4 regions of the Streptomyces sp. NPDC050619 genome follow, and region 3 is predicted to be linked to each of the others. Evidence: riboswitches for the same ligand, from Rfam matches in the RefSeq annotation. Region 3 holds a riboswitch; each other region holds the start of a gene.
The links. A riboswitch is a leader RNA that binds a small molecule or an ion and turns the genes downstream of it on or off. The one in region 3 is predicted to bind cyclic di-AMP.
Positions count from the first base shown of each region.

Region 1: linked by a shared signal. The riboswitch ahead of AB0I77_RS35135 (transglycosylase family protein) and the one ahead of AB0I77_RS29440 (M23 family metallopeptidase) in region 3 are both predicted to bind cyclic di-AMP.
Region 2: linked by a shared signal. The riboswitch ahead of AB0I77_RS30725 (LysM peptidoglycan-binding domain-containing protein) and the one ahead of AB0I77_RS29440 (M23 family metallopeptidase) in region 3 are both predicted to bind cyclic di-AMP.
Region 4: linked by a shared signal. The riboswitch ahead of AB0I77_RS28820 (NlpC/P60 family protein) and the one ahead of AB0I77_RS29440 (M23 family metallopeptidase) in region 3 are both predicted to bind cyclic di-AMP.

Region 1 is NZ_JBFAIR010000026.1:134,255-141,604, reverse strand. Features, by position in the region: gene AB0I77_RS35155 (nucleoside triphosphate pyrophosphohydrolase) at 1-654, shown strand, start outside; gene AB0I77_RS35150 (hypothetical protein) at 697-2,880, shown strand; gene AB0I77_RS35145 (cytochrome P450) at 2,890-4,179, shown strand; gene AB0I77_RS35140 (transglycosylase family protein) at 4,332-5,327, shown strand; cyclic di-AMP (ydaO/yuaA leader) riboswitch at 5,512-5,690, shown strand; gene AB0I77_RS35135 (transglycosylase family protein) at 5,695-6,405, shown strand; gene eno (phosphopyruvate hydratase) at 6,685-7,350, shown strand, end outside.
Region 2 is NZ_JBFAIR010000021.1:54,962-62,311, forward strand. Features, by position in the region: gene AB0I77_RS30700 (sugar ABC transporter substrate-binding protein) at 1-788, shown strand, start outside; gene AB0I77_RS30705 (sugar ABC transporter permease) at 785-1,780, shown strand; gene AB0I77_RS30710 (carbohydrate ABC transporter permease) at 1,777-2,655, shown strand; gene AB0I77_RS30715 (LacI family DNA-binding transcriptional regulator) at 2,739-3,767, shown strand; gene AB0I77_RS30720 (HAD family hydrolase) at 3,892-4,704, shown strand; gene AB0I77_RS30725 (LysM peptidoglycan-binding domain-containing protein) at 4,712-5,452, opposite strand; cyclic di-AMP (ydaO/yuaA leader) riboswitch at 5,458-5,634, opposite strand; gene AB0I77_RS30730 (CocE/NonD family hydrolase) at 5,909-7,350, opposite strand, start outside.
Region 3 is NZ_JBFAIR010000020.1:17,984-25,333, forward strand. Features, by position in the region: gene lhgO (L-2-hydroxyglutarate oxidase) at 1-857, shown strand, start outside; gene trmB (tRNA (guanosine(46)-N7)-methyltransferase TrmB) at 1,033-1,893, shown strand; gene AB0I77_RS29430 (PrsW family intramembrane metalloprotease) at 1,947-3,266, shown strand; gene AB0I77_RS29435 (aldo/keto reductase) at 3,296-4,261, opposite strand; gene AB0I77_RS29440 (M23 family metallopeptidase) at 4,376-5,410, opposite strand; cyclic di-AMP (ydaO/yuaA leader) riboswitch at 5,423-5,580, opposite strand; tRNA gene AB0I77_RS29445 (tRNA-Met) at 5,892-5,965, opposite strand; gene AB0I77_RS29450 (dihydrofolate reductase family protein) at 6,145-7,281, opposite strand.
Region 4 is NZ_JBFAIR010000019.1:95,215-102,564, forward strand. Features, by position in the region: gene AB0I77_RS28815 (hypothetical protein) at 1-347, shown strand, start outside; gene AB0I77_RS28820 (NlpC/P60 family protein) at 406-1,590, opposite strand; cyclic di-AMP (ydaO/yuaA leader) riboswitch at 1,599-1,765, opposite strand; gene pcrA (DNA helicase PcrA) at 2,000-4,486, shown strand; gene AB0I77_RS28830 (M23 family metallopeptidase) at 4,606-6,087, opposite strand; gene AB0I77_RS28835 (alpha/beta fold hydrolase) at 6,333-7,214, opposite strand.

The sequences.
Region 1 (7,350 bases), on a different contig from region 3:
CCCGACCTGGAGCTGCTCCCCGCCTCCTACGACCTCCCGGGCGCCCGCCTCCTCGACCTCGTCCAGGTCATGGACCGCATCCGCGCCGAGTGCCCGTGGTCGTCCCAGCAGACCCACAGGGGCCTGGCGAAGTACGGCATCGAGGAGGCGTACGAACTGGTCGAGGCCATCGAGGACGGCGACCGCGAAGAACTGCGCGAGGAGCTCGGAGATGTCCTCCTCCAGGTGGTCTTCCACGCGCGTATAGCGGAGGAGGACCCGGACACCCCCTTCTCCATCGACGACGTGGCCGCCGGCATCGTCACCAAGCTCATCCACCGCCACCCGCACGTCTTCGGCGACGAGACGGCCACGACCCCCGAAGACGTCAAGGAGCACTGGCTGCGCACGAAGGCGGTGGAGAAGCAGCGGGAATCGCTGACGGACGGCATACCGCTGGGCCAGCCGGGCCTCGCACTGGCGGCGAAGCTGGCGTCACGGGTCCGCACGGCCGGGCTCGACGTGCCGCTGCCGACCGGGGAGGGCGTCGGGTACGAGCTGCTGGCCCAGGCGGTCCGGGCGGAGGCGGCCGGGGTGGACCCGGAGGCGGCACTGCGCGTCGCCGCGCGGGCATACCGTGACGCCGTACGGGCCGCTGAGGGCTTGAAGGCTTAGTACGGTTGCTCTCGGCGGCTTGGGGCGAGGCAGGGGGCTGGCGTGGGGCAGGAATGGGAGTGGCTGGTACGGGAGTTACTGGCGCTGCCGGACGCGGAGCGGCGCTCCTTGGTCCCGGGGTACTCGCGGAACGCTGATTCGCTGAGCGCCCACGTGCGCGCCGTCCACACGACGTCGCCCGGCGCTTACGAGATGCTCGTCTCCAGGCTGGCGAGGTTGCGCGGTGCTCGGCTCGATGTCGCCTCCACTATTCCGGGCGGCTCGACCGGTGACCAGGTCGCCCACGACCACGTCGACTTCCGGGATTCCACCTTCCACGACCAGGTCGTCGGGGTTCAGCACAACGTGCAGCACAACGTGCAGAACAACCACTACGGCACCGTCCCCGCCCCGGCGGACTGGCGGCCGGTCCTTCACGTGGGGCCCTTGGAGTTCGGCGTGCGTCCCACCCGGCACGTGCCCGGGCTGCCCGACGTGCCGCCGTATGTGCCGCGCGACTGCGACGACGACCTGCGGGCCCGGCTCGCCCACAACGGCCTGGTGCTGATCCTGGGGGAGCCGTACGCCGGCAAGTCGTACACCGCGTGGCAGGGCGTGCGGTCGCTGGAGGGCCACCGGCTGTACGCGCCGGATGCCGGTGAGGACCTGCGTGCCCTGCTCGCCGCGCTGCGCGGGAAGCCCGGCCGGTACGTCGTCTGGCTGGACGAGCTGACCGATCATCTCGGCGCGGGCGGTCTGGACCCGCGGCTGCTGGGACGGCTCACCAGCCTCGGCGTCGTCGTGCTCGGCACGATGAGCCCCGAGGAGTACTACCGGCGGCGTGCCGGGACGGCCCCCGGCGACCGGGTCGTCGCCGCGGCCCGCACGGTGGAGGTGGCGCGCGAGTGGAGCGAGGCCGAGCTGAATCGGCTGGCGGGGCACGACGACCCGCGCGCCTACCCGGCGTACATGTGGAGTGGCAGAGAGGGCGCGGCCTCGTACTTCGCGATCGGGCACCTTTTGTTCGACGAGTGGCGGCGCGTGGGGACCCAACTGGACCATCCACGCGGCCAGTCGCTGGTGCGTGCCGCGGTCGACCTCGCCCGGTGCGGGATCACGGCAGCGGTACCGGTCGAGCTGCTCAGGACGGTCCAGGAGCAGTACGGGGCGCAGGAGAGGGAGTCGTTCGAGGACGCGCTCGCCTGGGCGACGGCGCCGCTGTTCGGAGTCTCGGGACTGCTGGTGCAGGGCGAGGAGGAGGGCACCTGGCGTGCGTACGGGGCTCTGGTCGCGGAGGCGTTGAGATCGGGCGGCGATCTGGAGCCGGTGCCGGACGAGGTGTGGTGGACGCTGCTGGACGCGGCCCGGGAGGACGGCTCCCCGCTCGGCTTCACCGCCGTACTCGATGCCGCCCGCACGGCGTTGCAGACCCGGATCGAGGCGGGGGATCCGGCGGTGGCGCTCGGATTCGCCGTGCGCACCGAGGGCGAGGAACGCGAGGGGTGGCTGCGGCGGGCCGCCGACGGGGGCCACCCGTGGGCGGCCGTGGAACTGGCGCTGGTCCTGCTGGACCGTACGGACGAGGAGGGTGCGCTGCCGTATCTGGAGGCGGCGGCGGCGAGCGGGAGCAGGACGGCCGCGCGCCATCTCGGCCGGCTCCACCGCCAAGCCGCCGAGCGATGGCTGACCCGCGCGGCCGAGGCCGGCGACGAGCGGGCCGCAGGGACCCTCGGCGAACTCTTCGCGGGCGTTCCCGGCCGTGAGAACGACGCCATGCGATGGCATCTGAAGGCGTATCGGCGCGGAGAGGCGTCTTCCGCGGTCGCCATCGGAAGGCTGCTGCAACTCGACGGCAGTAAGAACGAGGCCGAGAGGTTTTACAGGCGTGCCGCCGACGCCGGTGACGCACAGGGCGCGTACCGCCTGGGGATCCTGCTCTCCCAGAAGGGGCCCGAGCATCATGCGGAGGCGGAGGCACTGCTCCGGACCGCTGCCGACGCCGGGCAGGTCCACGCGCTGATCGCGCTCGGCATGCTCAAGGAACTGCAACGCGACCTCGTCGCGGCGCTGGCGCTGTTCCGTGAGGGGGAGAAGCGAGGCGACCCGGGCGCGGAGTTCTACGCCGCCGTGGTCAGCAGTTCGCCGGTGTCCGAGGAGATGTTGCGCATCGCGGAGGAACGCGGCCTCTACTGGGCGTTCAAGCGGCGAGAGACCGCCGATCGGGACACCCCCGACTCCGCCGTATAACGTCAGGGCGTGACCGACCAGCCCACCCCCACGAACCCCGCACCGGAGCTCTTCACCTGGGAGTTCGCCACCAACCCCTACCCCGCCTACGCCTGGCTGCGCGAAAACGCCCCCGTCCACCGCGCCAAACTCCCCAGCGGCGTGGAGGCCTGGCTGGTCACCCGCTACGCGGACGCCAAACAAGCCCTCGCCGACCCGCGGCTGTCCAAGAACCCCGCCCATCACGACGAGCCCGCGCACGCCAAGGGCAAGACCGGCATCCCCGGCGAGCGCAAGGCCGAGTTGATGACCCATCTGCTCAACATCGATCCGCCGGACCACACGAGACTGCGGCGGCTCGTCTCCAAGGCGTTCACCCCGAGGCGGGTCGCCGAGTTCGCACCGCGCGTCCAGGAGCTCACCGACCACCTCATCGACCAGTTCGCCGAGACGGGAAGCGCCGATCTCATCCATGAGTTCGCCTTCCCTCTCCCCATCTACGCGATCTGCGACCTGCTCGGCGTCCCCCGCGAGGACCAGGACGACTTCCGGGACTGGGCGGGGATGATGATCCGTCACGGGGGAGGTCCGCGGGGCGGTGTCGCGCGGTCGGTGAAGAAGATGCGCGGCTATCTCGCCGAGCTCATCCACCGCAAGCGCGAGGCGCTGCCGCAGACCGCCGCGCCCGGCGAGGACCTCATCTCCGGGCTCATCCGCGCCTCCGACCACGGTGAGCACCTCACCGAGAACGAGGCCGCCGCCATGGCCTTCATCCTGCTGTTCGCCGGTTTTGAGACGACCGTAAATCTCATCGGCAACGGCACCTACGCCCTGCTCACCCACCCCGGGCAACGGGCCCGCCTCCAGGACTCCCTGGCCGCCGGGGACACCGGCCTCCTCGCCACCGGCGTCGAGGAACTCCTCCGCTACGACGGCCCCGTCGAGCTCGCCACCTGGCGCTTCGCCACCCGGCCGGTCACCCTCGGCGGGCAGGACATCGCACCCGGCGACCCCGTCCTCGTCGTCCTCGCCGCCGCGGACCGGGATCCGGAGCGGTTCGCCGATCCGGATGTGCTCGATCTCTCCCGCGGCGACAACCAGCACCTCGGGTACGGGCACGGCATCCACTACTGCCTCGGCGCCCCGCTCGCCCGTCTGGAGGCGCAGACCGCCCTCGCCACGCTGCTCACGCGCCTTCCCGACCTGCAACTCGGAGGGGATTCAGCCGATTTGCGCTGGCGCGGAGGGCTCATCATGCGCGGACTGCGTACGCTGCCCGTCGCGTTCACGCCCCGTGGTCGACTGCTCCCACCTGCGTAAAGGTGACATGCCTTCACGTCTGTGATCTTCACGTGATCTGTGCGGCATTAACTTGTGACAAGTAATCGTGTGCCTATACGTTCACGGATCAGCGCGACACCTAGCCGCACACCCGTCGCGCCGGTCACAGTTGTCTCGGGAAAGGCCTCCGTATGCTCTCCGGGAACGGTCGTCACCGTCGCCCCCGCCAGGCTCCGGCTCTGCTCGTCGCGGCCGGAGTGACCGGCTCCGCCATCGCGATCCCGCTCCTCGGCGCCACCGGCGCGAGCGCGGCCAGCGGCACCACATGGGACCAGGTCGCGAACTGCGAGACCGGCGGATCCTGGAGCGCGAACAAGGGCGACGGGTACTACGGCGGGCTCCACCTGGCCCAGGAGGACTGGGAGAAGTACGGCGGCCTCGACTACGCCTCGAGCGCCGACCAGGCCAGCCGCTCCCAGCAGATAGCCGTCGCCGAGAAGGTCCTCGCCGACAAGGGTGTCGGCTACTGGCGGACCTGCGGGCTGCTCAACGGGCTCGACAAGGACTCCGGTTCGGCCGATGTCGACACGGGGCTGGCGGATGGCTCGAGTTCGGGTAATTCATCCAGTTCGTCTGGTTCATCTGGTCCATCCGACTCGTCTGGCTTGTCCGATTCATCGGAATCGTCGTCGAATTCCTCCGCGGACGCTTCCACGCCACCCGCGTCACCCTCTCCGTCCGACGACCCGTCGGACCCGTCGAACGCGAAGGACAATTCGACCAAGTCCGACGCATCCGGTGATTCCGACCCGGGCTCCAGTGACTCACAGGACTCCGACAGCTCCTCCACGGGTGCGGCCGGACAGGACGGCTCCGACAACTCCTGGCAAGAGGGCGGCCTTTCGAGTCTGGTGGACACCGGAGCCCTCACCGCCGGCCGGCATCGCGGAGGCAGTGCCGATGAAGGCGCGGCCGACACCGACACCTCCACGGGCCGTCACGCGGCTCCCGGCGACTCGTACACCGTCCGTTCCGGAGACACTCTCGCGTCCATCGCCGACTCCCTTGGCGTCCAGGGCGGATGGCGTGCCCTCTACGAGACGAACAAAAAGGCGATCGGTGCCGACCCGGGGCATATCGTCGCCGGTCAGACGCTCGAAGTCGGTGCTGAACAGGGCAAAAGGTAGCGGGAGTTCGCGTCACACTTCGCCACTGAATGTCCGGTTTGGTGAAAGTGTGGGATGAGTCTCAGAAGCCCTGATCGTCTTTGAAATTCCGCCGATCGCGTGTCTACGGTCAGGACCGCTCGTCACCACGAGCCCCGGTAGCCGCAACGCCGAATCCTGCCAGCGGCCGCACGGGAACAGTCGTCGCTGAACAGCGCCGAAGGCAGGAGCGGGGGACCCAAGGTAGGCGCCGGGACCAGGACTTGAGGCAACTCGAGACCGGAACCGGCTAGGGGTGAAGTCGCGCACCGAACGGTGTGCGGCCGGGCAACTCAACCGGCCCGAACCCGACAGCTCACCTCGCAGGCGTCGGTGAGGGGATCTCTCCATGCTGTTTTCCGGCAAGGGCAAGCACCGCCGTCCGAGCAAGACCACTCGCGCCATCGCCATCGCCGGTGTCACCGGCGCGGCCGTCGCCGCCCCGCTGATGGCCTCCGGCACCGCCTCCGCCGCCACCGCCTCCGAGTGGGACACCGTCGCCCAGTGCGAGTCCGGCGGCAACTGGTCCATCAACACCGGCAACGGCTACTACGGCGGTCTTCAGTTCTCCGCCTCCACCTGGGCCGCGTACGGCGGCACGCAGTACGCCTCCACGGCCAACCTGGCCTCCAAGGCGCAGCAGATAGCCGTCGCCGAGAAGGTCCTCGCCGCCCAGGGCAAGGGTGCCTGGCCGCACTGCGGCACGGGTCTGTCGAGCGGCGGCTACAACGGTGGCAGCGCCGACTCCTCGTCGAGCGGCTCCAGCAACTCCTCGCAGAGCCAGAGCCAGGGCACCGACACCAGCAGCCGCTCCACCACCGAGCAGCCGGCCTCCCGCTCCGCCGAGCGCCCGGCCGCCAAGAAGACCGTCACCACCCCGACCGGCAAGAAGGTCAAGAAGGGCGACGGCGAGTACAAGGTCGTCAAGGGCGACACCCTCAGCTCGATCGCCGAGGAGCACGACGTCGCCGGCGGCTGGCAGAAGGTGTTCAAGCTGAACAAGGACATCGTCGACCAGGCCGACCTGATCTTCCCGGGCCAGCAGCTGCACCTGAAGTGACACGCGGCTCGTAGCCGTCCCCACGGGCTCCCCGCTCCGGTGCGTCATCCCCCGTACGCACCGGGGCGGGGCTTTTTTGAGTCCTCTTTGAGTCCTCATCCTTTGTTCCGTCTCTTTGTTCCGTTCGGAAACAATTTACTCTCGGTTCTGTCCATGAGGTGGTCGACGGACCGGCCGATGGCCCGGAGGCGGTTAGGCTCGGTCTCGCAGAGCCGACCGCGGCCCCCGTTCGCTACGGGCCTCGTGGCCCTGCTGACCCGCGTCACATCCAAGAAGGAGATGCTCGTGCCGTCCATCGACGTCGTCGTAGCCCGGGAAATCCTGGACTCCCGAGGCAACCCCACGGTCGAGGTCGAGGTCGGCCTCGACGACGGCAGCACCGGTCGTGCCGCCGTCCCGTCCGGCGCCTCCACGGGCGCCTTCGAGGCCATCGAGCTCCGTGACGGCGACCCCAACCGCTACCAGGGCAAGGGTGTCGAGAAGGCCGTCCTGGCCGTCATCGAGCAGATCGGCCCGGAGCTGGTCGGCTACGACGCCACCGAGCAGCGCCTGATCGACCAGGCCATGTTCGACCTGGACGCCACCGACAACAAGGGCTCGCTCGGCGCCAACGCCATCCTCGGCGTCTCGCTCGCCGTCGCCCACGCCGCCTCCGAGGCCAGCGACCTCCCGCTCTTCCGGTACCTGGGCGGCCCGAACGCGCACCTGCTGCCGGTGCCGATGATGAACATCCTCAACGGCGGCTCGCACGCCGACTCCAACGTGGACATCCAGGAGTTCATGATCGCCCCGATCGGCGCGGAGACCTTCTCCGAGGCGCTGCGCTGGGGCACCGAGGTCTACCACACCCTCAAGAAGGTGCTGAAGACCAAGGGCCTGTCCACCGGCCTCGGCGACGAGGGCGGCTTCGCCCCGAACCTCGGCTCCAACCGCGAGGCCCTCGAC
Region 2 (7,350 bases), on a different contig from region 3:
GCGCCGCCAAGAAGGCCCTCCCGGACGCCTACTTGACCACCTTCTCCGCCAACGACCCCGGCCTGTTCGCGGGCCTCGCCCAGCAGGCCGGCGGCAAGTGGTGGACCGTCGACGGCAGCGGCAAGTGGTCCGTCGCCATCGACGACGCCGGCACCAAGAAGGTCGCCGAGTTCTGGGGCGGCCTGGTGCAGGAGGGCGTCATCGACAATCAGCCGATGTACACCCCGGCCTGGAACAACGCCCTGAACAAGGGCACCCACATCGCCTGGGTCTCCGCCGTGTGGGCGCCGGGCGTGCTGGTCAGCTCCGCGCCCGACACCGAGGGCAAGTGGCGCATGGCCCCGCTGCCGCAGTGGAAGGCGGGCGAGAACGTCACCGGCAGCTGGGGCGGTTCCTCCACCGGTGTCTCCACCGACTCCAAGCACACCGAGGCCGCCGCCAAGTTCGCCCGCTGGATCAACACCGACCCGGAGGCGCTGGCCGCCCTGGTCAAGGAGGCCGGCGTCTACCCGGCGGCCGCGAAGGGACAGTCCGGCGACGTCCTCACCACGCCCGCGTTCTTCCCGAACCAGAAGGACTTCTACACCACGGCCGCCGAGATCGCCGCGACCACGGCCGCCTCCGCCTGGGGCCCGAACGTCCAGACCGCATACACCACCTTCCAGGACCAGTTCGGCAAGGCCACCAAGGCGAAGAAGGAGGCACAGTTCGTCTCCGCCCTCAGCACCATGCAGTCGAAGACCTTCGACGACATGAAGAAGCAGGGCTTCGAGGTGACCGAGGCATGACCAGCACTCCGCTCAAGGGCTCCGACCGCACCGCGGCCGGGCCCTTGGCGGACGGCACCGGCACCGCCCAGTCCGTCCGCCCCAGCCGCCCCCACCGCCGTGGCCGCAGCGCACCGTACTGGTTCCTGGTGCCGACCCTGACCTTGTTCGCCGCCTTCACCGTGGTCCCCATCGGGTACGCGATCTGGCTCAGCCTCCACAAGGTCAAGGTCAAGGGGATCGGCCTCGGCAAGGGCGCCCGCGAACAGGTCTGGAACGGCTTCGGCAACTACACCGATGTCCTCCAGGACTCCGAGTTCGGCCACAGCGTGCTCCGCGCCTTCGGCTACGGCCTCATCGTCATTCCGACCATGCTCGGCCTGGCGCTGGTCTTCGCGCTCATGCTCGACACTCCGCAGGCGCGCAGCGCGAAGTTCGCGCGGCTGGCGATCTTCCTGCCGTACGCGGTGCCCGGCATCATCGCCGCCCTGATGTGGGGCTTCCTCTACCTGCCGGACGTCAGCCCCTTCTACTACCTGCTGAACAAGTTCGACCTGCCGCAGCCGGACCTGTTCGACGGGGGCAACCTCTACCTCTCCTTCGCGAACATCGCGGTCTGGGGCGGCACCGGCTTCAACATGATCGTCATCTACACCGCGCTCAGGGCGATCCCGCAGGAGATCTACGAGGCGGCGAAGATCGACGGGGCGTCCGACCTCAAGATCGCCCTCCGGATCAAGATCCCGATCGTGGCGCCCTCGCTGGTGCTCACCTTCTTCTTCTCGGTGATCGCCACCCTCCAGGTCTTCACCGAGCCGATGGCTCTGAAGCCGCTGACCAACGGCCTCTCCACGACCTGGAGTCCGCTGATGGCCATCTACGACAGCGCCTTCCTGAAGTCCGACATCTACGGCGCCTCCGCCACCGCGGTCGTCCTGGCCCTGGCCACGTTCGTCCTCTCCTTCACTCTGCTGCGTATCTCCGACCGCTACACCGGGGAGGACCGGGCATGACCCCCCTCACGCTCACCGCCGACGTCACCGGCAAGCCCGCCCGAGCGCGGCGCACCGCCTGGGTCCCCACGCTCGTGCTGATCCTCGGCGCGCTGTACTGCCTGGTTCCCGTGGCCTGGGTGGTCTTCGCGGCGACCAAGGACCGGTCGGAGCTGTTCTCGACCTTCACCTTCGCCCCGGGCACCGGCTTCCTCGACAACCTCAAGGACCTGACCGACTACCGGGACGGCATCTACTGGACGTGGATGGCCAACTCCGCCTTCTACGCGGGCGCCGGCGCCCTGCTGTCCGCCGGGGTCTCCGCGGCCGGCGGATACGCGCTGGGCCGGTACTCCTTCCGCGGGCGGGAGTTCATCTTCAAGATGATCCTGGCCGGCGTCCTGGTGCCGAGCATCGTGTTGGCCGTCCCGCAGTACCTGCTGCTGTCGAAGATCGGCATGGCCGACTCGTACTGGTCGATGCTGCTGCCCTCGATCCTCTCCCCGTACGGCGTCTACCTGGTCCGCATCTACGCGGCCGCCTCGGTGCCCGCCGAACTCATGGAGGCCGCCCGCATGGACGGGGCGAGCGAGTGGCGGATCTTCTCCCGGATCGCCGTACCGATGATGATGCCGGGCCTGATCACGGTGTTCCTCTTCCAGTTCGTCGCCATCTGGAACAACTTCCTGCTGCCGTACGTGATGCTGGCCGACGACACCAAGTTCCCGATCACCCTCGGGCTCTACACCCTGCTCCAGCAGGGCGCCTCGCAGCCCGCCCTCTACACCCTGGTCATCACCGGGTGTCTGCTCGCGATCGTCCCGCTGGTCGCGCTCTTCCTGGTGATCCAGCGGTTCTGGTCCCTGGACCTGCTGAGCGGCTCGGTCAAGGCCTGAGGTAATTGCCATCAATTACTGCCAATTGCTATCAATTGCCGTTACTGAGCACCGATTACCGAGCACCGTCACGAACGAGGAACATGACCACCAGCGCGAACGGACGCCGCAAACCGCCCACCATTCACGACGTGGCGCGGGAGGCGGGCGTGTCGCGGGGCACCGTCTCCCGCTTCCTGAACGGCGGCCACTACGTCTCGCCGGCCGCCCGCCGGTCGGTGGAGGCCGCCATCAGGAAGACCGGGTACGTGGTCAACCGGCACGCCCGCAGCCTGAGTACGGGACGTTCGGACTCGGTCGCCTTCCTCCTCACCGAACCGCAGGAGAAGTTCTTCGAGGACCCCAACTTCAATGTGCTGCTGCGCGGGTGCACCGAGCACCTCGCCCGGCACGACATCCCGCTGCTGCTGATGCTCGCCGCCACCGACGACGACCGGCGCCGGCTGACCCGGTACATCACCTCGGGCCACGTCGACGGCGTGCTGCTGGTCTCCAGCCACAGCGGGGACCCGGTCGCCGCCGAACTGCGTGCCGCCGGGATGCCGTTGGTGGCCTGCGGCAAGCCCATGGGCCTCGGCTCCAGGGTGAGTTACGTGGCGGCCGACGACCGGGACGGCGCCCGGGAGATGGTCCGCCACCTCATCGCCGTCGGCCGCCGCCGCATCGGCATGATCACCGGACCGCTCGACACCCCGGGCGGCACCGACCGCCTGGCCGGCTACCGCGAGGTGCTCGCCGAGGCGGGCCTGCCCCACGACCCGGCACTGGTGGCGGAGGGCGACTACCGCCGCACCGGCGGCGAGCAGGCGGCCCGCCTCCTGCTGGAGCGGGCCCCCGACCTGGACGCGGTGTTCGTCGCCTCCGACCTCATGGCCCAGGGAGTGGTCAACGCCCTGCAACAGGCCGGGCGTTCCGTCCCGGACGACATCGCTGTCGGCGGCTTCGACGACTCGGCCGCGGCCACCGCCATCACCCCGGCCCTCACCACCATGCGCCAGCCCTACGACCGCATCAGCGCCGAGATGGTCCGCATGCTGATCGCCCAGATCGCGGGGGAGGACACCGCGGGAGTGATACTCCCGACGGAACTGGTCGTACGGGACTCCGCGTGAGGGCGACGAGCGTCGTGACCGGAGCAGGTGTCGTCGTAACCGGAGCAGGTGTCAACGCATGTGTAGGAAACAGCCGTCCGGTTCGCGTCGAGTCGGCGGGGCGTTCCATCCGTATTCTCTGATCATGGCCGCACCCACCGCGTATTCACTCATCGCCACCGACCTGGACGGCACGCTGCTCAGAGCCGACGACACGCTGTCCGACCGGTCCCTCGCCGCGCTCGCGCGGGTGGCGGCGGCCGGTGCCCGGCACCTCGTGGTGACCGGCCGCCCGGCACCCAGAGTGCGGCCGCTCCTCGACGACCTGGGCAGCACGGGGCTCGCGGTGTGCGGGCAGGGCGCGCAGGTCTACGACGCCGGCGCCGGCCGTCTGCTGTGGTCGGTCACCCTGGACCGGGAGCTGGCCGAGACCGCGCTCGGCAAGATCGAGGCCGAGCTGGGCCAGGTGTACGCGGCCGTCGACCAGGACGGCGTCGACGGGCTCACCCTCATCGAGCCCGGCTATCTGATGCCGCACCCGACCCTGCCCGCCGTACGCGTGGACCGGCGCGACGACCTGTGGGGCGAGCCCATCAGCAAGGTGCTGCTGCGCCATCCCGACCTGTCCGACGACGAGTTGGCCGCGACGGCGCGCGGAGTGGTCGGTTCCCTCGCCACGGTCACCATGTCGGGGCCCGGGACCGTCGAACTCCAGCCATGCGGCATCACCAAGGCGACGGGTCTGGCGCTGGCCGCCGAGCACCTGGGGCTGGGCCCCGAACAGACCATCGCCTTCGGGGACATGCCCAACGACATCCCCATGTTCGACTGGGCGGCCCACGGCGTCGCGATGGCCAACGCCCACCCCGAACTCAAGGCCGTGGCCGACGAGATCACCTCGTCGAACGAGGACGACGGCATCGCCGTCGTCCTCGAGAGACTGTTTCCGCGGCGGTAAGGCAGGCTCAGTACGCCCCGAAGACGTTGTCGATCGAGCCGTACCGCGCGGCCGCGTAGTTGCAGGCCGCGGCGATGTTCGCGACCGGGTCGTACGGGTCGAACGACGTGCCGGCCACGTGGTACGCCTGGAAGGTCGGGTCGATGGTCTGGAGCAGGCCCTTGGACGGGGTGCCTGCGGCGGCGTTGGAGTCCCAGTTGTTGATGGCGTTGGGGTTGCCCGAGGACTCGCGCATGATGTTGCGGTAAATGCCGTCGTACGAGCCGGGGATTCCCTTCTGCGCCATGATGTCCATCGCCTGGCGGATCCAGCCGTCGAGGTTGTTCGCGTACGTCTTGACGGAGGCCTGGGTGGCCTGGGTGGTCTTGGTGACGGACTGGGCGGGCTTCTTGGCGGGCGCCGAGGTCGTCTTCGTCGTCCTGACCGTCAGCTTGAGACCCTGGTGGATCAGCCGGGGGTCGTCGCCGACGGCCTTGCGGTTGTCCTTGTAGAGCTGTCGCCAGCCGCCGGGCGTGTCGTACTTGTCCGCGATGCCGTAGAGCGTGTCGCCCTTGACCGCGGTGTACGTGACGGACTTGACCTGCGCTACGGCCTGCGCTGCGGCGGGGGCCGCGGCCGGCGCCGCGGCGCTCGCGGTGGTCGCGCTCAGCAGCGGGAGGGCGAGGGCGACGGTGCCGGTTCCGACTGCGACGATGCCTCGGGTGAGCGGGCGGGTTCTGGGGCGGCGGTGCTTACCTCGTGCGGCCATGGCTCTGTTCCTCTCCGGCGCCTACGAGGTGAGCTGTCGGGTTCGGGCGGGAGCTGCCCGGCCGCGCCCTGACGGACGCGACTTCACCCCCAGCCGTTCCGGTGCGACATGTGCCGTCCGGCCCGGCGACTTACCTGGGTCCCCCGCTCCTGCCGTGCGAGTGTCTTCGTCGATGAGTCTCGGTCCGGGCGGCGGCAGGATTAGGCGTCCGCCCGACAGGCCGGGAACGTATGCGAGAGCACATGTCCGGAACAAGTGCTGGATTCACATAAGACCCCTGTTGACCTTGGACGGAGTCATTTGGGGTGCTTGATCCTTTGCTGTTGCAAGGCTCAACTGGCGTTCGATGCAAGGCGAAACGCAAAGGCGTGACAGAGGGGTGCGCGCGGGGAGCGAGTGACCCAACTCACTGGCCTGCACAAGAGTGGCAAATCGGGCATTGTGCTCAACTCGTCGTCAACCGGCCGTCCGTGGGATCTGCTTCTCCCAGGTTCGGTGGAAGACCACCTCGCCACCGTCCGTGCAAATCACCTCGTTGGCGGCGAAAAAGGACGATTCGTCGCAGGTGATGGTCGAGCTGGTGCGGACTGTCGTGTCCCAGGCCAGTTCCGGCCGGTGCAGCCGGATCGACCAGTCCGAGTGGGTGCGCGCCGACAGGGGGTCCGACTCGTTGATCGTGTACGTCTCCAGCGCCTCCTCGGTGAACTCCAGACCGTCGGGATACACCCGCGTGCCGCCGTAGCGCGGATCGACCTCCAGCCGCCACTCGCCCTTGGCCACATCGCGCACGACCAGCCGTTCGGGGCGGGGCTCGTCGAGGGTGGCCGGGTAGCTCACGCCCAGCGGTTCGGACTGCTCCGGGTCCTCGAAGGAGATGTCCGAGGCGAACTCCCCTGTCCGTACCGGGAGTTCCAGGAAGCTCCCGGTCGGATCCAGCGTGCAGCCCGCCGCCGAGTCGGGCTGCGGCCAGATCCACGGCCAGTACGCCGAGGAGACGGCGAGCCGGATGCGGTGCCCGGCCGGGAAGACGTGGCCGATGCCGTTCAGCTCGAACTCGACGTCCTCCGTGCTCCCCGGCGCCCACGGCACCGCCTTGTCCCGGCCCTGCCGCGCCGACAGGTTCAGCACGCCCCGGGTGACGAGGGTCGACGAGCCGTCCGGGGCCACGTCGCACACGCGGGCGACCACCTGGCCGCGCGGCACCTCGGAGGTCAGCCGCAGCCGCACCCTCGGCCGCCCCAACACCCAGGTCTCCTCGCCCACTTCGAACTCGAAGCACTCCGACCGCGCGTCCTCCTCCCGCTGGTCGGGCGGCAGATCGGCGTCGTTGCCGAAGGGGAAGAAGCGGCCCGCGTCGAGGCCCGTGTGCTGCGGCGAGCGGATGAGAAGGGGGGCGCCCTGGAGGTCGTACGAGACGGTCCTGACGTTGGGGGAGGGCCAGGCCGGTTCGCCGACCCAGCGGCCGGGCAGCGTGTCGTACACCGTCGCCGGGGGGTGCGAGTCGCTGACGTACGCACGCAGGAGGGGTTCCCGCATCGCGCCTGAGTCGGTTCCCTTCAGCCAGTGGTCCCACCAGCGCAGGGTCTCCTGGAGGAAGCCGATGGCCGGGCCGGGCGGCAGGCCGCGGTCGGGGTACTGGTGGGACCAGGGGCCGATCAGGCCGCGGACGCGGTCGGCCAGCAGGTGCTCGACCAGGCGGAGCACCGTGTCGCGGTACGGGTCGTGCCAGCCGCCCACCGCCAGGACGGCGGCGTCGATCGCGCCGTAGTCCTCGCAGGCGCTGCCGTGGCGCCAGTAGCGGTCCCGGGTCTGGTGGTCCAGCCAGGTGTGGACGAGGGGCTCCACTTCCTCCAGGCGCTCCAGCCACAGCTCCCGCCAGGCCGCGCCGGCGTACCGCG
Region 3 (7,350 bases):
ACGGCATTCCGGTACGGGAACTGGGCGCCGCCCAGATCGCGGAGTACGAGCCGGAGGTGCGCGGGCTCGCCGCGATACACGTCGGGACGACCGGGGTGTGCGACTTCGTCGAGGTCGCCCGGCAGCTGGCCGACGCGTCGGGGGCGGAGATCCGGTACGGGGCTCAGGTCGTGCGGATCGACCGGCGGGCAGGGGTCGGGGTGGCCGTCCTCACCGGCGCCGGGGACGTCGTACGCGCGCGTGTGCTGGTGAACTGTGCCGGGCTGTACTGCGACGAGATCGCGCGGATGACCGGGGACGAGCCGGGGATGCGGATCGTGCCGTTCCGGGGGGAGTACTACGAGCTCGCGCGCCCCGGGCTGGTGCGGGGGCTGGTGTATCCGGTGCCGGATCCGGCGTTTCCGTTCCTCGGGGTGCATCTCACGCGCGGGATCGACGGCGGTGTGCACATCGGGCCGAACGCGGTGCCGGCGCTGGCGCGGGAGGGGTATGGGTGGGGTGTGGTGCGGCTGCGGGAGGTGGGGGTGGCGGTGGCGTGGCCGGGTTCCTGGCGGATAGCTCGGCGGCACTGGCGGTACGGGGCCGGTGAGCTGCGGCGGTCGGTGTCCAAGGGGGCGTTTGCCGGGGCGGTGCGGAGGTTGTTGCCGGCGATTGAGGAGGGGGATCTGGTGCCTGCGGTGGCGGGGGTGCGGGCGCAGGCGGTGCTTCGGGACGGGACGCTGGTGGACGACTTTCTGATACGGGAGGGGGAGCGTGCGGTGCATGTGCTGAACGCGCCGTCTCCCGCGGCTACCGCTTCGCTGCCGATCGGGCGGGAGGTGGGTCGGCGGGCGTTGGCTGTGTTGGGGGCGGGGTGAGGGGGGGCTGGCGTGGGGTATCGCCCCCGCCGCCCCTACCCGTCCCGTCCCGGGGGGCTGCCGCCCCCAGACCCCCGCTGTCGGCCCTGAACGGGCCTCGTCCTCAAACGCCGGACGGGCTGAGATGACCTGGACCAACTTTCACCCTCGCGACCGCCGTAAAATCGACCCCACTGTGTCTGACTCCCTCAACGCCCCCGAAACCTCCCGGCCCGCCTCCCCCGTTCGGCAGAGCCGGGCCAAGGGGGAGCCGCGGTTTCCCGATGGGCCCCGTGCCGATCCCGCCGGGTCGCACTTCGAGCGGCGTATCCGGAGTTTTCAGCCGCGGCGGAGTCGGGTGACCGCGGGACAGGCCGATGCGTTGCAGCGGTTGTGGCCCCAGTGGGGGCTCGACATCGATGGGCAGCGCGTCATCGATCTCGGTGAGCTGTTCGGGAACGGCAATCCCGTCGTGCTGGAGATCGGGTTCGGGATGGGGGAGGCCACGGCCCGGATGGCGGCCGCCGACCCGGAGACCAACATCCTCGCCGTGGACGTGCACACCCCGGGGCAGGGGAATCTGCTGAATCTCGCCGACCGGAACGGCATGAACAACGTCCGGGTCGGGAACGGCGACGCGATCATCCTGCTGCGCGAGATGCTCACCCCCGACTCCCTGGACGGTCTGCGCGTCTACTTCCCCGACCCCTGGCCCAAGACGCGGCACCACAAGCGGCGGCTGATCCAGCCGGAGTTCCTCGACCTCGTCGCGGCCCGGCTCAGGCCCGGGGCGATCGTGCACTGCGCGACCGACTGGGAGCCGTACGCGGAGCAGATGCTCGAGGTGCTCACCGCGCACCCCGCCTTCGAGAACACCCAGGCCGACGGTGGTTTTGCGCCGCGTCCCGACTTCCGGCCGCTGACCCGTTTCGAGGGCCAGGGACTGGACAAGGGACATGTCGTGAACGACCTGCTCTTCCGGCGCGTACAGCGGGAAGAACAGGATCCGGACCAGCACACAGAACAGGACACAGACCTACCCCCCACAGGCGCCTGAGCCCACGTCCCCACTCCTGCGGGCGGCGCCCATCCCTCGTTAGGGTCAATGCCGTGGCCACCGTTCCCCCGTACCCGACGCATCCCGGCCCTCCCGCCGGTGGCGCACTGCGGCACGCGCACTGGTGGCAGAAGAAGTGGGTGCGTTACGGCGCGCTGATCACGCTCCTCACGCTCTCCGGGCTCGTCATCCTCGCCCTCGTCCGCCAACAGACCGGCACCGAGGGGTTCCTGGTCGGGCTCGGGCTCGCCGTCCTGCCCGTACCGCTGCTCATAGCCGCCTTCCGGTGGCTCGACCGGGTCGAACCGGGGCCCTGGCGCAACCTGCTGTTCGCCTTCGCCTGGGGCGCCTGCGCGGCGGCGCTGATAGCGATCGTCGCCAACAGCTTCGCGACCAGATGGATAGCGACGGCGACCGCGGATCCCTCCAGCGCGGACACCCTCGGCGCGACCGTGATAGCGCCGATCGTCGAGGAGTTGGCCAAGGCCGCCGCCGTCTTACTCGTCTTCCTCTTCAGACGCCGGGACTTCACCGGGATCGTCGACGGGGTGGTGATAGCCGGGGTCACCGCCACCGGGTTCGCCTTCACCGAGAACATCCTCTACCTCGGCACCGCCTTCGGCACCGACCAGCTCAACGGCGAGGGCGGGATCGCCTCCGTCACCGCGGCCACCTTCTTCGTGCGCGTCATCATGTCGCCGTTCGCGCACCCGCTCTTCACCGTCCTGACCGGCATCGGCTTCGGCATCTCCGCGCTCTCGGCGGAGCGCCAGCATGTGCGGCGCGTCCTGCTGCCGCTGTCCGGGCTGCTGCTCGCGATGGGCATGCACGCGATCTGGAACGGCTCGTCGTCGTTCGGCGAGTACGGCTTCTTCGCCGTCTACGCCGCGTTCATGGTGCCCGCGTTCGGGCTGCTGACCTGGCTCGTCATCTGGACGCGGCAGCGCGAGCTGAAGACCGTACGGGAGGAACTGCCCGCCTATGCCGTGACGGGGTGGCTGACACCGGCCGAGCCGTACGCGCTGGGCTCGATGCGGGCCCGGCGCATGGCCCGGGACTACGCCCGCCACCACGCCGGAAGGCCGGCGGCGCGGGCGGTGTCGCAGTACGAGGCCTACGCGACCTCGCTGGCGTTCCTCCGGCAACGCGGGCGCCGTGGGCGGGCCGGGGCCGACTTCGCCGTACGGGAACGGGAACTGCTGGCCGAGCTGTGGCGGCGCCGGGACGTGGCGCGCCCGGCGCTGGACCACGCGGCACGGGCGACGGCCCCGCCGGTGGCGGTGGCCGCGCCGCCGTGGCCGGTGTACGGGGCGTACGGGTATCCGACGACGCCGACGACGCCGTATCCCTCGTACAACCCGTACCGGACCTAGGGCCCTGAGCGGGGATCAGGAACGAACGGTCAGGCCGAAGCCGCCGTCAGCCTCCCGACCTCCTCCTGCGTCAGGCTGAGCTCCGCCACACCCATCAGCGCCGGCAGCTGCTCCACCGTCCGCGCGGACGCGATCGGCGCCGTCACCGTGGGCTGGGCGGCGAGCCACACCAGGGCGACCGTGGCGACCGGGACGTCGTGGGCCTGGGCGATCTCGTCGAGCGCCCCGAGCACCTTGCGCCCGCGGTCGGTCTCCAGGGGCCGGCCGGCGCCCCTGGTCCCCCGCTCGCTGTCGACGGTCACACCGGGCCGGTACTTGCCGGTGAGGAAGCCGGAGGCGAGCGCGGAGTACGGGACGGCGGCCAGGCCGGAGCGTTCGGCGAGGTCCTGTAGCTCGCCCTCGTAGGTGTCGCGGGAGATCAGGTTGTAGTGGGGCTGTAGCGCCACGTACCGGGCGAGGCCCTCGCGGTCGGAGAACTCCAGGGACGCCGCGAGCCGCTCGGCGGAGATGTTGGAGGCGGCGATGTGCCGCACCTTGCCCGCCTTCACCAGTTCGTCGAGCGCGCCGATGATCTCCTCGACCGGCACGTCGGGCTGGTCGAAGTGGGTGTAGTAGAGGTCGATGTAGTCGGTGTCCAGGCGGCGCAGCGAGGCGTCGGCGGCGGCCTTGATGTTGGCGGCCGACAGGCCCCGGTAGTCGGGGTGCTGGCTGACCTTCGTGGCGATCACGACGTCGGAGCGGTTGCCGCGCGCCTTGAGCCACTTGCCGATGACGGTCTCGGACTCGCCGCCCTTGTTGCCGTCGACCCACGCCGAGTAGGAGTCGGCGGTGTCGACGAAGTTGCCGCCCGCGGCCGTGTAGGCGTCGAGCACGGCGAAGGACTCCGCCTCGTCGGCGGTCCAGCCGAAGACATTGCCGCCGAGGGACAGCGGGAAGACCTCAAGGTCCGAGGAACCGAGCTTGCGAAGCGAAGGAGCAGGAGCAGGAGAAGTCATGCTCCTCTTCAACACCCGCCCCACCAGCCTGTATTCCGCATACACCGAAGACCGGCAGCCCTGACGTCGCAAGGACGCCGTCAGGACCGCCGGTGATCAGAAGGTCGGTGTGGCTCAGGGGTTGACGCCCTTGCTCCGCAGCCAGGCCATCGGGTCGATCCCGGAGTCGGCACCGCCCGAGTGGACTTCGAGGTGGAGGTGGGCACCGGTGACGTTCCCGGTGGCGCCCACGCGGCCGATCACCTCACCCGTGCTGACCTTCTGGCCGACGCTGACACTGATCGACGACTGGTGGGCGTACCAGAGTTCCGTGCCGTCCTCGAGGGTGAGCACCGTCTTGTAGCCGTACGACCCGTCCCAGCCGGCCTGCGTGATCGTGCCGGAGTGGATCGCCTTGATGAGCGTGCCCGTGGGCGCGGCGAAGTCGAGGCCGGTGTGGTAGCCGGACGACCAGAGGGAGCCGGCCTGGCCGAAGGTGCTGGTGATGGTGTACGAGGAGGTCGGCAGCGTGAACTGCTTGGCCAGCTCGGCGAGGCGCTCGGCCTCGGCCTTCCGCTCGGCCTCCTCCTCCGCCTTCTTCTTCGCGGCGGCGGCCTTGGCCTTGGCCTCCTGCTCCGCCTTGGCGGCCGCCGCGGCGGCCTCCTTCTCGGCGGCGGCCACGGCCTGGGCGGCGGCCTTGCTCTCGACCTGGTCCTGCTGCTGCTCGACCTGGGCCATGATCCGGGTCCGCAGCGCCTCACCGGCGTCCGAGGCACTCTGCGCGGTGTCGTCGGTGGAGGTCTCGGCGACGCTGCTGAGCGCGGTGGTGGTCTCGGCCTCGTCCGCGACGTCGTCCGAGAGGAGGGAGCCCACATTGGGCAGGTCGGGCAGGGAGATCGAGACCGGCGGAGTGCCGGTCTGCGCGCTGGCCATGCCGCCCGCGCCGACGGCGGCTATGACGCCGACGCCCAGGACGGTGGAGCTGCGGGCGATTCCGCCGCGCTGCTTGGCGACACGATGCCGGCCACGTACGGGGCGGAGGGAATCCTCGGTGGGGTTCCACTCCTCCCAGGGGCCCTCGTCGTTTTGGTAAGTGCCGTAGCCGAATGTCTCGGTGTCGCGCTGGCTGGGCACGAACGGGGCTTCTGGGGCAGGCCGGTTGGACGCCACGTGGGGCGTACTCCTTTCCTTCCTTCTCGCCTACCGGGTTAGCTGACGGGTTCGGAGCAGGAAGGTCTCCTACGCGCGTATACCAGCCGTGAGTTCACGGTGGCATCCGCGCGATTCACCCCAAGGTGGTGGTTCCCCGGTTCCCTTGCGGAATTCGGCGCGTGCGCACGGAGCCGCCTCTTGTGACGGCTGGGACGACCGCGCTGCGTTATCGAACGTTAATAGACCAGGGGGCTCGATTCCAAGCTGTTCCGCTTGATCATTAACGTTTTCCCGTGGGACTAACGGCCCATGACCGGCGAAAATCGGGCGAGTTGACCAAGGCTCAGGAAGCTCACAGGTATTGACGGTATGTCAGTTGTTATCGGAGCGGGACGACGCGTTCACGCGGGGTGACGGCGATCGAGCCCGCCCTGCCGGCCGTCGTACCGAAACGCACCGAGGGCCGGAACCCTTTCGGATTCCGGCCCTCGGCCTTCAGTAGCGGGGACAGGATTTGAACCTGCGACCTCTGGGTTATGAGCCCAGCGAGCTACCGAGCTGCTCCACCCCGCGTCGTTGTAAGACCAGCATACGCCATCTGCGGGGGCCGAAGTACACGGGTTTTCGTCCACTGCCCTTTACGGGGTGTTTTACGACGGCTTCCACCCCGTTTCGACGAAGAATTTCCAGCCCCGGCCGGGCTGAAGACACTCACCTGCCCCGGCGCCAAGAGGCGCTCGTGATCAATACAGCTAGCGCAACAGATGCCGATTCGGCACCTTCGCCAGCTCCTCGAACTCGGGCAGCAGAACCACCTCCGCCCCTGCCCCCACCAGCACCCCACTCCCATCGGCCCCCGCCACAAACGTCTCCGGCTCTCGCCAAGCAGTCACCACCCGCCGCACCCCCGCCTCCAGAATCAGCCGAGCACACGGCACCGGCCGGGACGCCCGCCGAGCGCACGGCTCCAGGCTGCTGTAGACCGTCGCGGACGCCAGCCGCACATCCCCCGGCCCGATCTTCGCCAGCGCCGCCTCCTCCGCGTGCACGACCGGATCGCCCTCCCGGGAGTACCCCCGCGCCAGCTCCGTCCCGTCGGCCGCCACCACCACCGCGCCCACGCTGAACGCCGTCTCCGAGGGCGGGCACAGGGCCGCCAGCTCGCAGGCGCGGGCCAGCCAGTGCCGGTCGGCGGCGGACGGGAGGCTGCCGGTGCCGGGTGCCGTCGGCTCGTACCGGATGAGGACCACGTCGCCGATGGGCCGCGTCTCCACGAGCCGGAGCCGTCCACGCTGATACACACCCGGCCCGAACAGCCGGGGCGCGTCCGGATCGCCGACGAACAGCGGGGCCAGCACCAGCTGGAGCTCGTCGGCGAGGCCCTGCCGGAGCAGCTGGGTGTGGATCTGCCCGCCGCCCTCGACCATCAGACGGCGGACCCCCCGGACGTCGTACAGATGCTCCAGCAACAGCCGCCAGTCCAGTTCACCACCCTGAGAAACCAGAGGCACCACCTCCGCCGTCAGCCCCACCCCCCGAACCCGCCCCGCCCCCTCCTCCGTCGTATAGACGATCTTCTCCCCACCCGTGTGCCAGAACTTCGCCGTCGGATCGAGCTCGCCCGACCCGCTGACCGTGACCTTGAGCGGATACTCCGGATTCCCCGCGGCGACCCGCGCGGCCCGCCGCTCCGGCGAGTTGACCAGCAGCCGCGGGTTGTCGGCCCGAATGGTCCCCGCGCCGACGAGGATCGCGTCGACGGACGCCCGCACCTCGTCGACCCGGTCGAAGTCGGCCGGGCTGGAGAGCAGCAGGCGGTCGGGGCCGGTGTCGTCCAGGTAGCCGTCGAGGGAGACGGCGGCGGAGAGGAGGACGTACGGGTGAGGCATCGGCGCGGTCCCTCTCGAAGGCGGCGGCACGGCGGGCTTGGTTCAAGTTTGAAACAAACCTACACTGGG
Region 4 (7,350 bases), on a different contig from region 3:
TACTCATCCATCTCTTCGTCGCCCTGCACATCGTCGGCATCGCCGCGCTGCTCGGCGGTTTCCTCACGCAGATGAAGGCGATGGGCCAGGGCACGGCCCGCTTCGTCCCCGCGATGCTGCACGGCGCGCTCACCATGCTGGTCACCGGCGCGATCCTGGTCGGGCTCAACCAGGCCGACGACCAGCCCGTCAACAACATCAAGATCGGCGTGAAACTGGCCCTGCTGATCGTGATCCTCGGCCTGGTCTACGTGAAGCGCGACGACGAGAAGGTGGACAAGAGCCTGTTCGGCGTGGTGGGTCTGCTGACGACCGCGAACATCTTCATCGCGGTGCTGTGGACATGACGGATGTGACGGACGCGATGGACGTGACCGCGTCAGCAGGACCCACCACTGACCCGCGTCAGGCCGGACGTACCACGCTGTAGATCGACGACTCGCCGTCGTAGTAGATCGACTCCTCGCGGACGTACGCGCCCGGCTTCGGGGCGTGGATCATCATGCCGTTGCCGATGTACATGCCGACGTGGCTGATGTCGTCGTAGAAGAAGACCAGGTCACCGGGCTGGGCGTTGGAGAGGGAGACCGTGGTGCCGGCGTTGACCTGGTCGTAGGTGACACGCGGGATGTCGACGCCGGCGGCTTTCCAGGCGGCCTGGGTGAGGCCGGAGCAGTCGTAGGAGCCGGGGCCCGTGGCGCCCCAGACGTACGGCTTGCCGATCTGGGCGCGGGCGAAGGCCAGCGCCTTCTCGGCCTTGGTGGCGTACGAGGAGTCGGGCGCGGAGGGCGCGGAAGGTGCGGAGGTGCTGGGGGCGGTGGTGGATCCGGAGGAGCTCTCCTGCTCCTGCTGGGCCGCGGCCTCTTCCCGGGCCTTCTGCTCCGCCGCCTGCTGCCGTGCCAGCTCCGCGGCCTTGCGGGCCGCCTCCTGCTGCTTCTCCTTCTCGATCGCCGCGAGCCGTGCCTTCTCCTCGGCGGTCAGCTTCGACAGGAGTTCTCGTGCGCCGGCGAGCTTGGTCTGGACGGTCGCCTTGGCCGTCTTCAGGTCGCCCTGCGACTCGGTGAGCGTCTCGAGGCTCTTCGTGGCCTCCTGGCGCTTCTTCATCGTCGCGGACTGCTCGGTGACGTAGTCGTCGACCGCGCCTTTCTGGCGACTGGTCAGCCGGCCCATCAGCTGGTTCTGGTCGAAGTAGTCCTGCGGCGAGTCCGCGAGCAGGAAGGTCGCGGTGTCGGGGGCCGAGGCGCCGGTCCGGTACTGGGCGGCGGCGAAGGTGCCCAGTTCCTCCCGCGCCTCGTTGAGTTTCTGCGTGCGCTGGGCGACGTCGTCGAGGAGGGTGTCGACGCGCTTGCGCTGTTTCGCGGACTTCTCCTTGGCCGCGTTGTACTTGTCGGTCGCCGACTCGGCCTGGCGGTAGAGGTCGTCGACCTTCTTCTCGACTTCCTCGAGGCTCGGTTTGTCGTCGGCCGAGGGGGCGGCGTTGGCCGTCTGGGACAGCAGGGCCACGGAGGTGAGGGCCGCCGTGGCGAGGGCGGGGGTCCGTATGCCTGCTACGCGCGTGCCCGAAGGACGCGACTTGCGGTGCGACGCCAAGGGAGGCGACTCCTTCCATGCTCCGCCTACCGAGTTAGCTGTCGGGTTCGGGCGGGTGGTCTGGAAGGGTTGCCCTACGGCCGTTCCCGGAAGGGAGCCGGCCGATTCACCCCAAGTTCGGTGGGTCCCCGGCTCCGGCTGCGCGGCGGCGCACCGGACTCGGCGGAGGCCGCGCGGCCCGGCGACGTTCGCCGGAGGGGGTCGTGCGGCCTGCTCGGCACCGTAGCCAACTCGTGTGGTGCCTGTGAAGGTTGATGGGTGAAATGCCCGATACATTTTCGTGACCTTGACTCAGGGCGTCGCCGGCCATCGCGGACCGTGACGGAACGGTTCCGGAGGGCGAGAAGGCCGGGTGATGTTCTCGGGGCGGCGGCGGGGTGTCAGTGGGGCGCCCTAGACTCGGAGAGCGATGAGCAGCCTCTTTGATGACAGCTTCCTGGCGAACCTCCAGGCCCCTCGTGGGCACGCGGAGGAGCCCCCGCCGCCGCCCGACGACGATCACGTACCGGAGTCCGTTCCGGACGATCTGTTCGGCGGAAAGTTCGACGTGCCCCCGGACCGGGACGCCTACTACCGCGACGGCGCCCCGCGCCCGGCGGTGGACGCGGCCGCGCTCCTGGAGGGGCTGAACGACAACCAGCGTGCCGCCGTCGTGCACCACGGCACCCCGCTGCTCATCGTGGCCGGCGCCGGCTCCGGCAAGACGCGTGTGCTGACCCACCGCATCGCCCACCTGCTCGGCGAGCGGCAGGTCCACCCGGGCCAGATCCTCGCGATCACCTTCACCAACAAGGCCGCGGGCGAGATGAAGGAGCGCGTCGAGCAACTCGTCGGCCCGCGCGCCAACGCGATGTGGGTGATGACCTTCCACAGCGCGTGCGTACGCATCCTGCGGCGCGAGAGCAAGAAGCTCGGCTTCACGTCGAGTTTCTCCATCTACGACGCCGCCGACAGCAAGCGCCTCATGGCCCTGGTCTGCCGTGACCTGGAGCTCGACCCCAAGCGCTTCCCGCCGAAGTCCTTCAGCGCCAAGATCTCGAACCTGAAGAACGAGTTGATCGACGAGGAGGACTTCGCCGCCCAGGCCACCGACGGCTTCGAGAAGACCCTCGCCCAGGCCTACGCGATGTACCAGTCGCGGCTGCGCGAGGCGAACGCCCTCGACTTCGACGACCTGATCATGACGACGGTCAACCTGCTGCGCGCGTTCCCGGACGTCGCCGAGCACTACCGCCGCCGCTTCCGGCACGTCCTCGTGGACGAGTACCAGGACACCAACCACGCCCAGTACGCCCTCGTCCGGGAACTCGTCGGCACCTCCGAGCACCCGGTGGACGTACCGCCCAGCGAGTTGGACCTCCCGCCCGCCGAACTGTGCGTCGTGGGCGACGCCGACCAGTCGATCTACGCCTTCCGCGGCGCGACGATCCGCAACATCCTCCAGTTCGAGGAGGACTACCCGGACGCGACGACGATCCTGCTGGAGCAGAACTACCGCTCGACGCAGACGATCCTCTCCGCCGCCAACGCGGTCATCGAGCGCAACGAGTCCCGCCGCCCCAAGAACCTGTGGACCAACGCGGGCGAGGGCGCGCGCATCACCGGCTACGTCGCCGACACCGAGCACGACGAGGCGCAGTTCGTCGCCGACGAGATAGACCGCCTCACGGACGCGCGCGAGGCGAAGGCCGGGGACGTCGCGGTCTTCTACCGTACGAACGCCCAGTCCCGTGTCTTCGAAGAGATCTTCATCCGCGTCGGCCTGCCCTACAAGGTCGTCGGCGGCGTCCGCTTCTACGAGCGCAAGGAGGTCCGGGACGTCCTGGCCTACCTGCGCGTGCTGGCCAACCCGGAGGACTCGGTCCCGCTGCGCCGCATCCTGAACGTCCCCAAGCGCGGCATCGGCGACCGCGCGGAGGCGATGATCGACGCCCTCTCCCAGCGCGAGAAGATCAGCTTCCCGCAGGCGCTGAAGCGCGTCGACGAGGCGTACGGCATGGCCGCGCGCTCCACGAACGCCGTGAAGCGGTTCAACACGCTGATGGAGGACCTCCGTACGATCGTCGAGTCCGGCGTGGGACCTGCGACCGTCCTGGAAGCCATCCTCGAACGCACCGGCTACCTCGCCGAGTTGCAGGCCTCCACCGATCCGCAGGACGAGACCCGGATCGAGAACCTCCAGGAACTCGCCGCCGTGGCCCTGGAGTTCGAACAGGAGTCCGCCGAGGGCGAGGCGGTCGGCGGGCTCTCCGCCTTCCTGGAGCGGGTCGCGCTCGTCGCCGACTCCGACCAGATCCCCGACGAGGACGAGGACGGCTCGGGGGTCATCACCCTCATGACCCTCCACACCGCCAAGGGCCTGGAGTTCCCGGTCGTCTTCCTGACCGGCATGGAGGACGGCGTCTTCCCGCACATGCGCGCCCTCGGTGAGAACAAGGAGCTGGAGGAGGAGCGGCGCCTTGCGTACGTCGGCATCACGCGCGCGCGGGAACGGCTCTATCTGACGCGGTCGTCGATGCGGAGCGCGTGGGGGCAGCCGTCGTACAACCCGCCGTCCCGTTTCCTGGAGGAGATCCCGGCGCACCACGTCGACTGGAAGCGGACCGGTGCCACGGCACCGATGTCCTCGGGTCCGGCGTCCGGCGTGGCGGCCTCGCTGTCGTCGTCCCGCTCCCGCTCGGCGGCCTCGGGCGCCTCCGGCTTCGCCACGCGGCGGACCTCGGAGAAGCCGGTGGTCGCGCTGGCGGTCGGGGACCGGGTGACGCACGACCAGTTCGGGCTCGGGACGGTGGTGGGCGTGAAGGGCACGGGCGCCAACGCCGAGGCGACGATCGACTTCGGGGAGGCGAATCCGAAGCGGCTGCTGCTGCGGTACGCGCCGGTGGAGAAGCTGTAGCGACGGCTGTAGCGACAGCTGTAGCGCTGTAGCGAGAGCTGTGGCGACTGCGCCGGTGGTGAAGCTGTGCGACTGCGGCTAGGAGCGACTGCGCCGGTTGTAAGCGTGTTGCGGGCGGCTTACGTCGGGTCGAGCCCGTGACTCCGCAGCCAGGGAAGCGGATCGATGGCCGAGCCGCCGGACGGCCGTACCTCGAGGTGCAGGTGCGGCCCGGTCGAGTTGCCCGAGTTGCCCGAGTAGGCGATCGGGTCGCCGGCCTTCACCGTCGTACCGGAGGCGACGCGGTAGCTGGCGAGGTGGCAGTACCACGTCTCCGTGCCGTCCTTCGCGGTCACGATCATCATGTTGCCGTAGGCGCTGTTCCACTGCGTCCGGACGGTGCCGTCGGTGACGGCCATCACGGTCGTGCCGTAGGAGACCGGGAAGTCTATGCCGGTGTGGATGGACATCCAGTTGACGCCGGCCTGGCCGAAGTAGGCGCTGAGGCCGCGCTGGGCGACCGGCAGCGCGTACTTGGGGCGCAGCCGCTCCTTGCGGGCCGCCTCCGCGGCCGCCCTCTTCTTCTCGGCCAGTTGCTGAGCCTTGAGGTCGATACGTTCCTGCGTGCGGCTGGCCCGGTCGGCGAAGTCGTCGACGCCGGCGGAGAGGCTCTCCAGCTGGGTGTCCAGCTTGTTGTTCGCGGCGGACGGCTTGACGGCGGTCACGTCCGACGCGGTCGTCGAGGCGGCCTTGCTGTCGTCGGTGAAGGTGCCGACGGACGCGGCGGCGATCCCGGCCACCCCCATCACGCAGGCCGAGGGCACGGCGATGGTCAGCAGCGGGGAGCGCTTGGGGGGCGGACGGCGGCGGGAGCGCCCCGCGCCGCGAGCGGCAGCGCGTGTCGCCGGGGCCGGGGCTGGAGTTGGTGTGGCTTCTTCCCGGTCGCTCAGGAGCGGGGCGACGGATGCGGCGGGCATGACGCCGGTGACGCCCAACTCGTTGTCGTCTGCGGCGGTTTCGTCGTGCGTGACCTGCTCGAAGGTCGCCGTCGCCTGCTGGTCGAGGGACTGGTGGAAGGATTCGGCGTGGGGCTCGTACTCCGCGGCGGCTGCCGAGGTGCCGCCGTCGGAGTTCCACTGCGTGGCGTCGTACGCCCCGGTGTCGAAGGCCTGCGTGCCCCATTCCCAGTGCTGGGTCTGGTCGGCCGGGCATCCTGACTGGTCGGGCTGGAGCCAGGCGCCCGCGTTCCACTGGCCGCTGACGTCGGGGCTCGTGGCCTGCGGCGGGATCACGGAGAGGTGCTGCTGCTCGCCGGTCCAGGCGGTGGTGTCGTACGCGCCGCTGTCGTGGGCGGCGTGGTGCTGGGCCGCGTACGCGTCGTAGTTCAGGGTCTGCTGGCTGCCCGTGGACCACGTCGAGCTGTCGTACGACCCCGTGCCGTCGCCGGGAAGGCAGCCGAAGAGGGGGTCGGCCTCGAAGGTCGGGGTGGCGTTGCCGCCGGTTTCGAAACCTGTGGCGTCGTAGTTTCCGTACGTGGTGAAGTCGCCGTACTGGGCTTCCTGGGTGCCGTATGACGCGTAGGGCGTCGAGGCGGCGTCGGAAGCCGGAGCCGGGGTGGTCATGGTCCCCGACGGGTGACGGTCGTTCACCAACTTCTCTTTCGCCTCGACAACAGGGGCTGGCAGAGCAGTGCGGTGACTGTACCCGGCGGTATGCGGGCGCGACAATCTTCCGCGGGTTTCACGCGCGCGGGAAACGGGCATTCGGCCGTGTTTCGGGGGACTGCGGGCGCGGGTTTGGCTCTGCGTTCGAAGACTGTTCGAAGATGAATGGCTGTCCGAGGGCTGTGGGTCGGCTGTTTCAGCTGTCAGGCCACCGTCAGGCCGCCCGAGTCGGCCGTGGCTTCGGCTGGGGTCTGTTCCGTGTCGAGTACCTGGCGTATCCCGGTCGCGACGGCGGGGTGCACGGGCAGGGCGAGATGCCCGATCCCGCTCACCCGGACGCTCTGCGAGATCAGGTCGGGGTGGTCGACGCAGGCTGTCTCCAGCGGGTCCATCAGATGGTCGAGGTCGCTCCAGAAGCTGACGAAGTGCGTACGGCAGCCGGGTGCGGGCCCGGTCAGCTCCTCGATCAGCTCCGAGCTCGGGCGCATCTGGCGCACGATCGGGTGGGCGTTCGCCAGTGGCACCACTCGGGTGCCGGAGTGCGGGGTGCCGAGTGTCACGAGCGTCCGGACGCGGAAGTCACCGCCCAGGCGCTGGACGTAGTACCGCGCGATCAGTCCGCCCAGACTGTGGCCGACGATGTCGACCTGCTTGCTGCCCGTGCGCTCGCAGATCTCCTCTATGTGCCGGCCGAGCAGCGCGGCCGCGGTGCGGACGTCGCAGGTCAGCGGCGAGTAGTTGAGCGACTCGATCTGCTGCCTGCCGTGCTGGGCGAGATTGCGGCGCAGCAGGACGAAGACCGAGCGGTTGTCGATGAAGCCGTGCAGCAGCACGACCGGGGGCTTGGCCTGCGTGGGCAGCTGGGCCGGGCCGTCGTCGCCGTCGTCCGGTGTGGGGAGCGGGGACACGGGGGCGGCCCGGCGCTCCTGGGTGATGCCGGAGGGATAGAGGAGGAGGTGTCCCGCGAGGATCGTGATCTCCAGGGCGGTCGCCTTGAGAAGGGCCAGCGAGAAACCCGCCAGTCTGCTGGGCAACAGCCGCTGGCAGAAGGGAAGAAAGGGCAGCGTGGCCCCCGTGACCTTCATGGCCGACCTCCTGTCGACACGCGGGAGGACGGCTCTGTCCACCGGGTGCCCTTATGGGAAGTCGCGAGCGAGGTCGTCGACGCGGCGCGAGCGGATCGCCTGGGGCGGGGGTGGCGTGCGGCGCGTGCGCCGATGA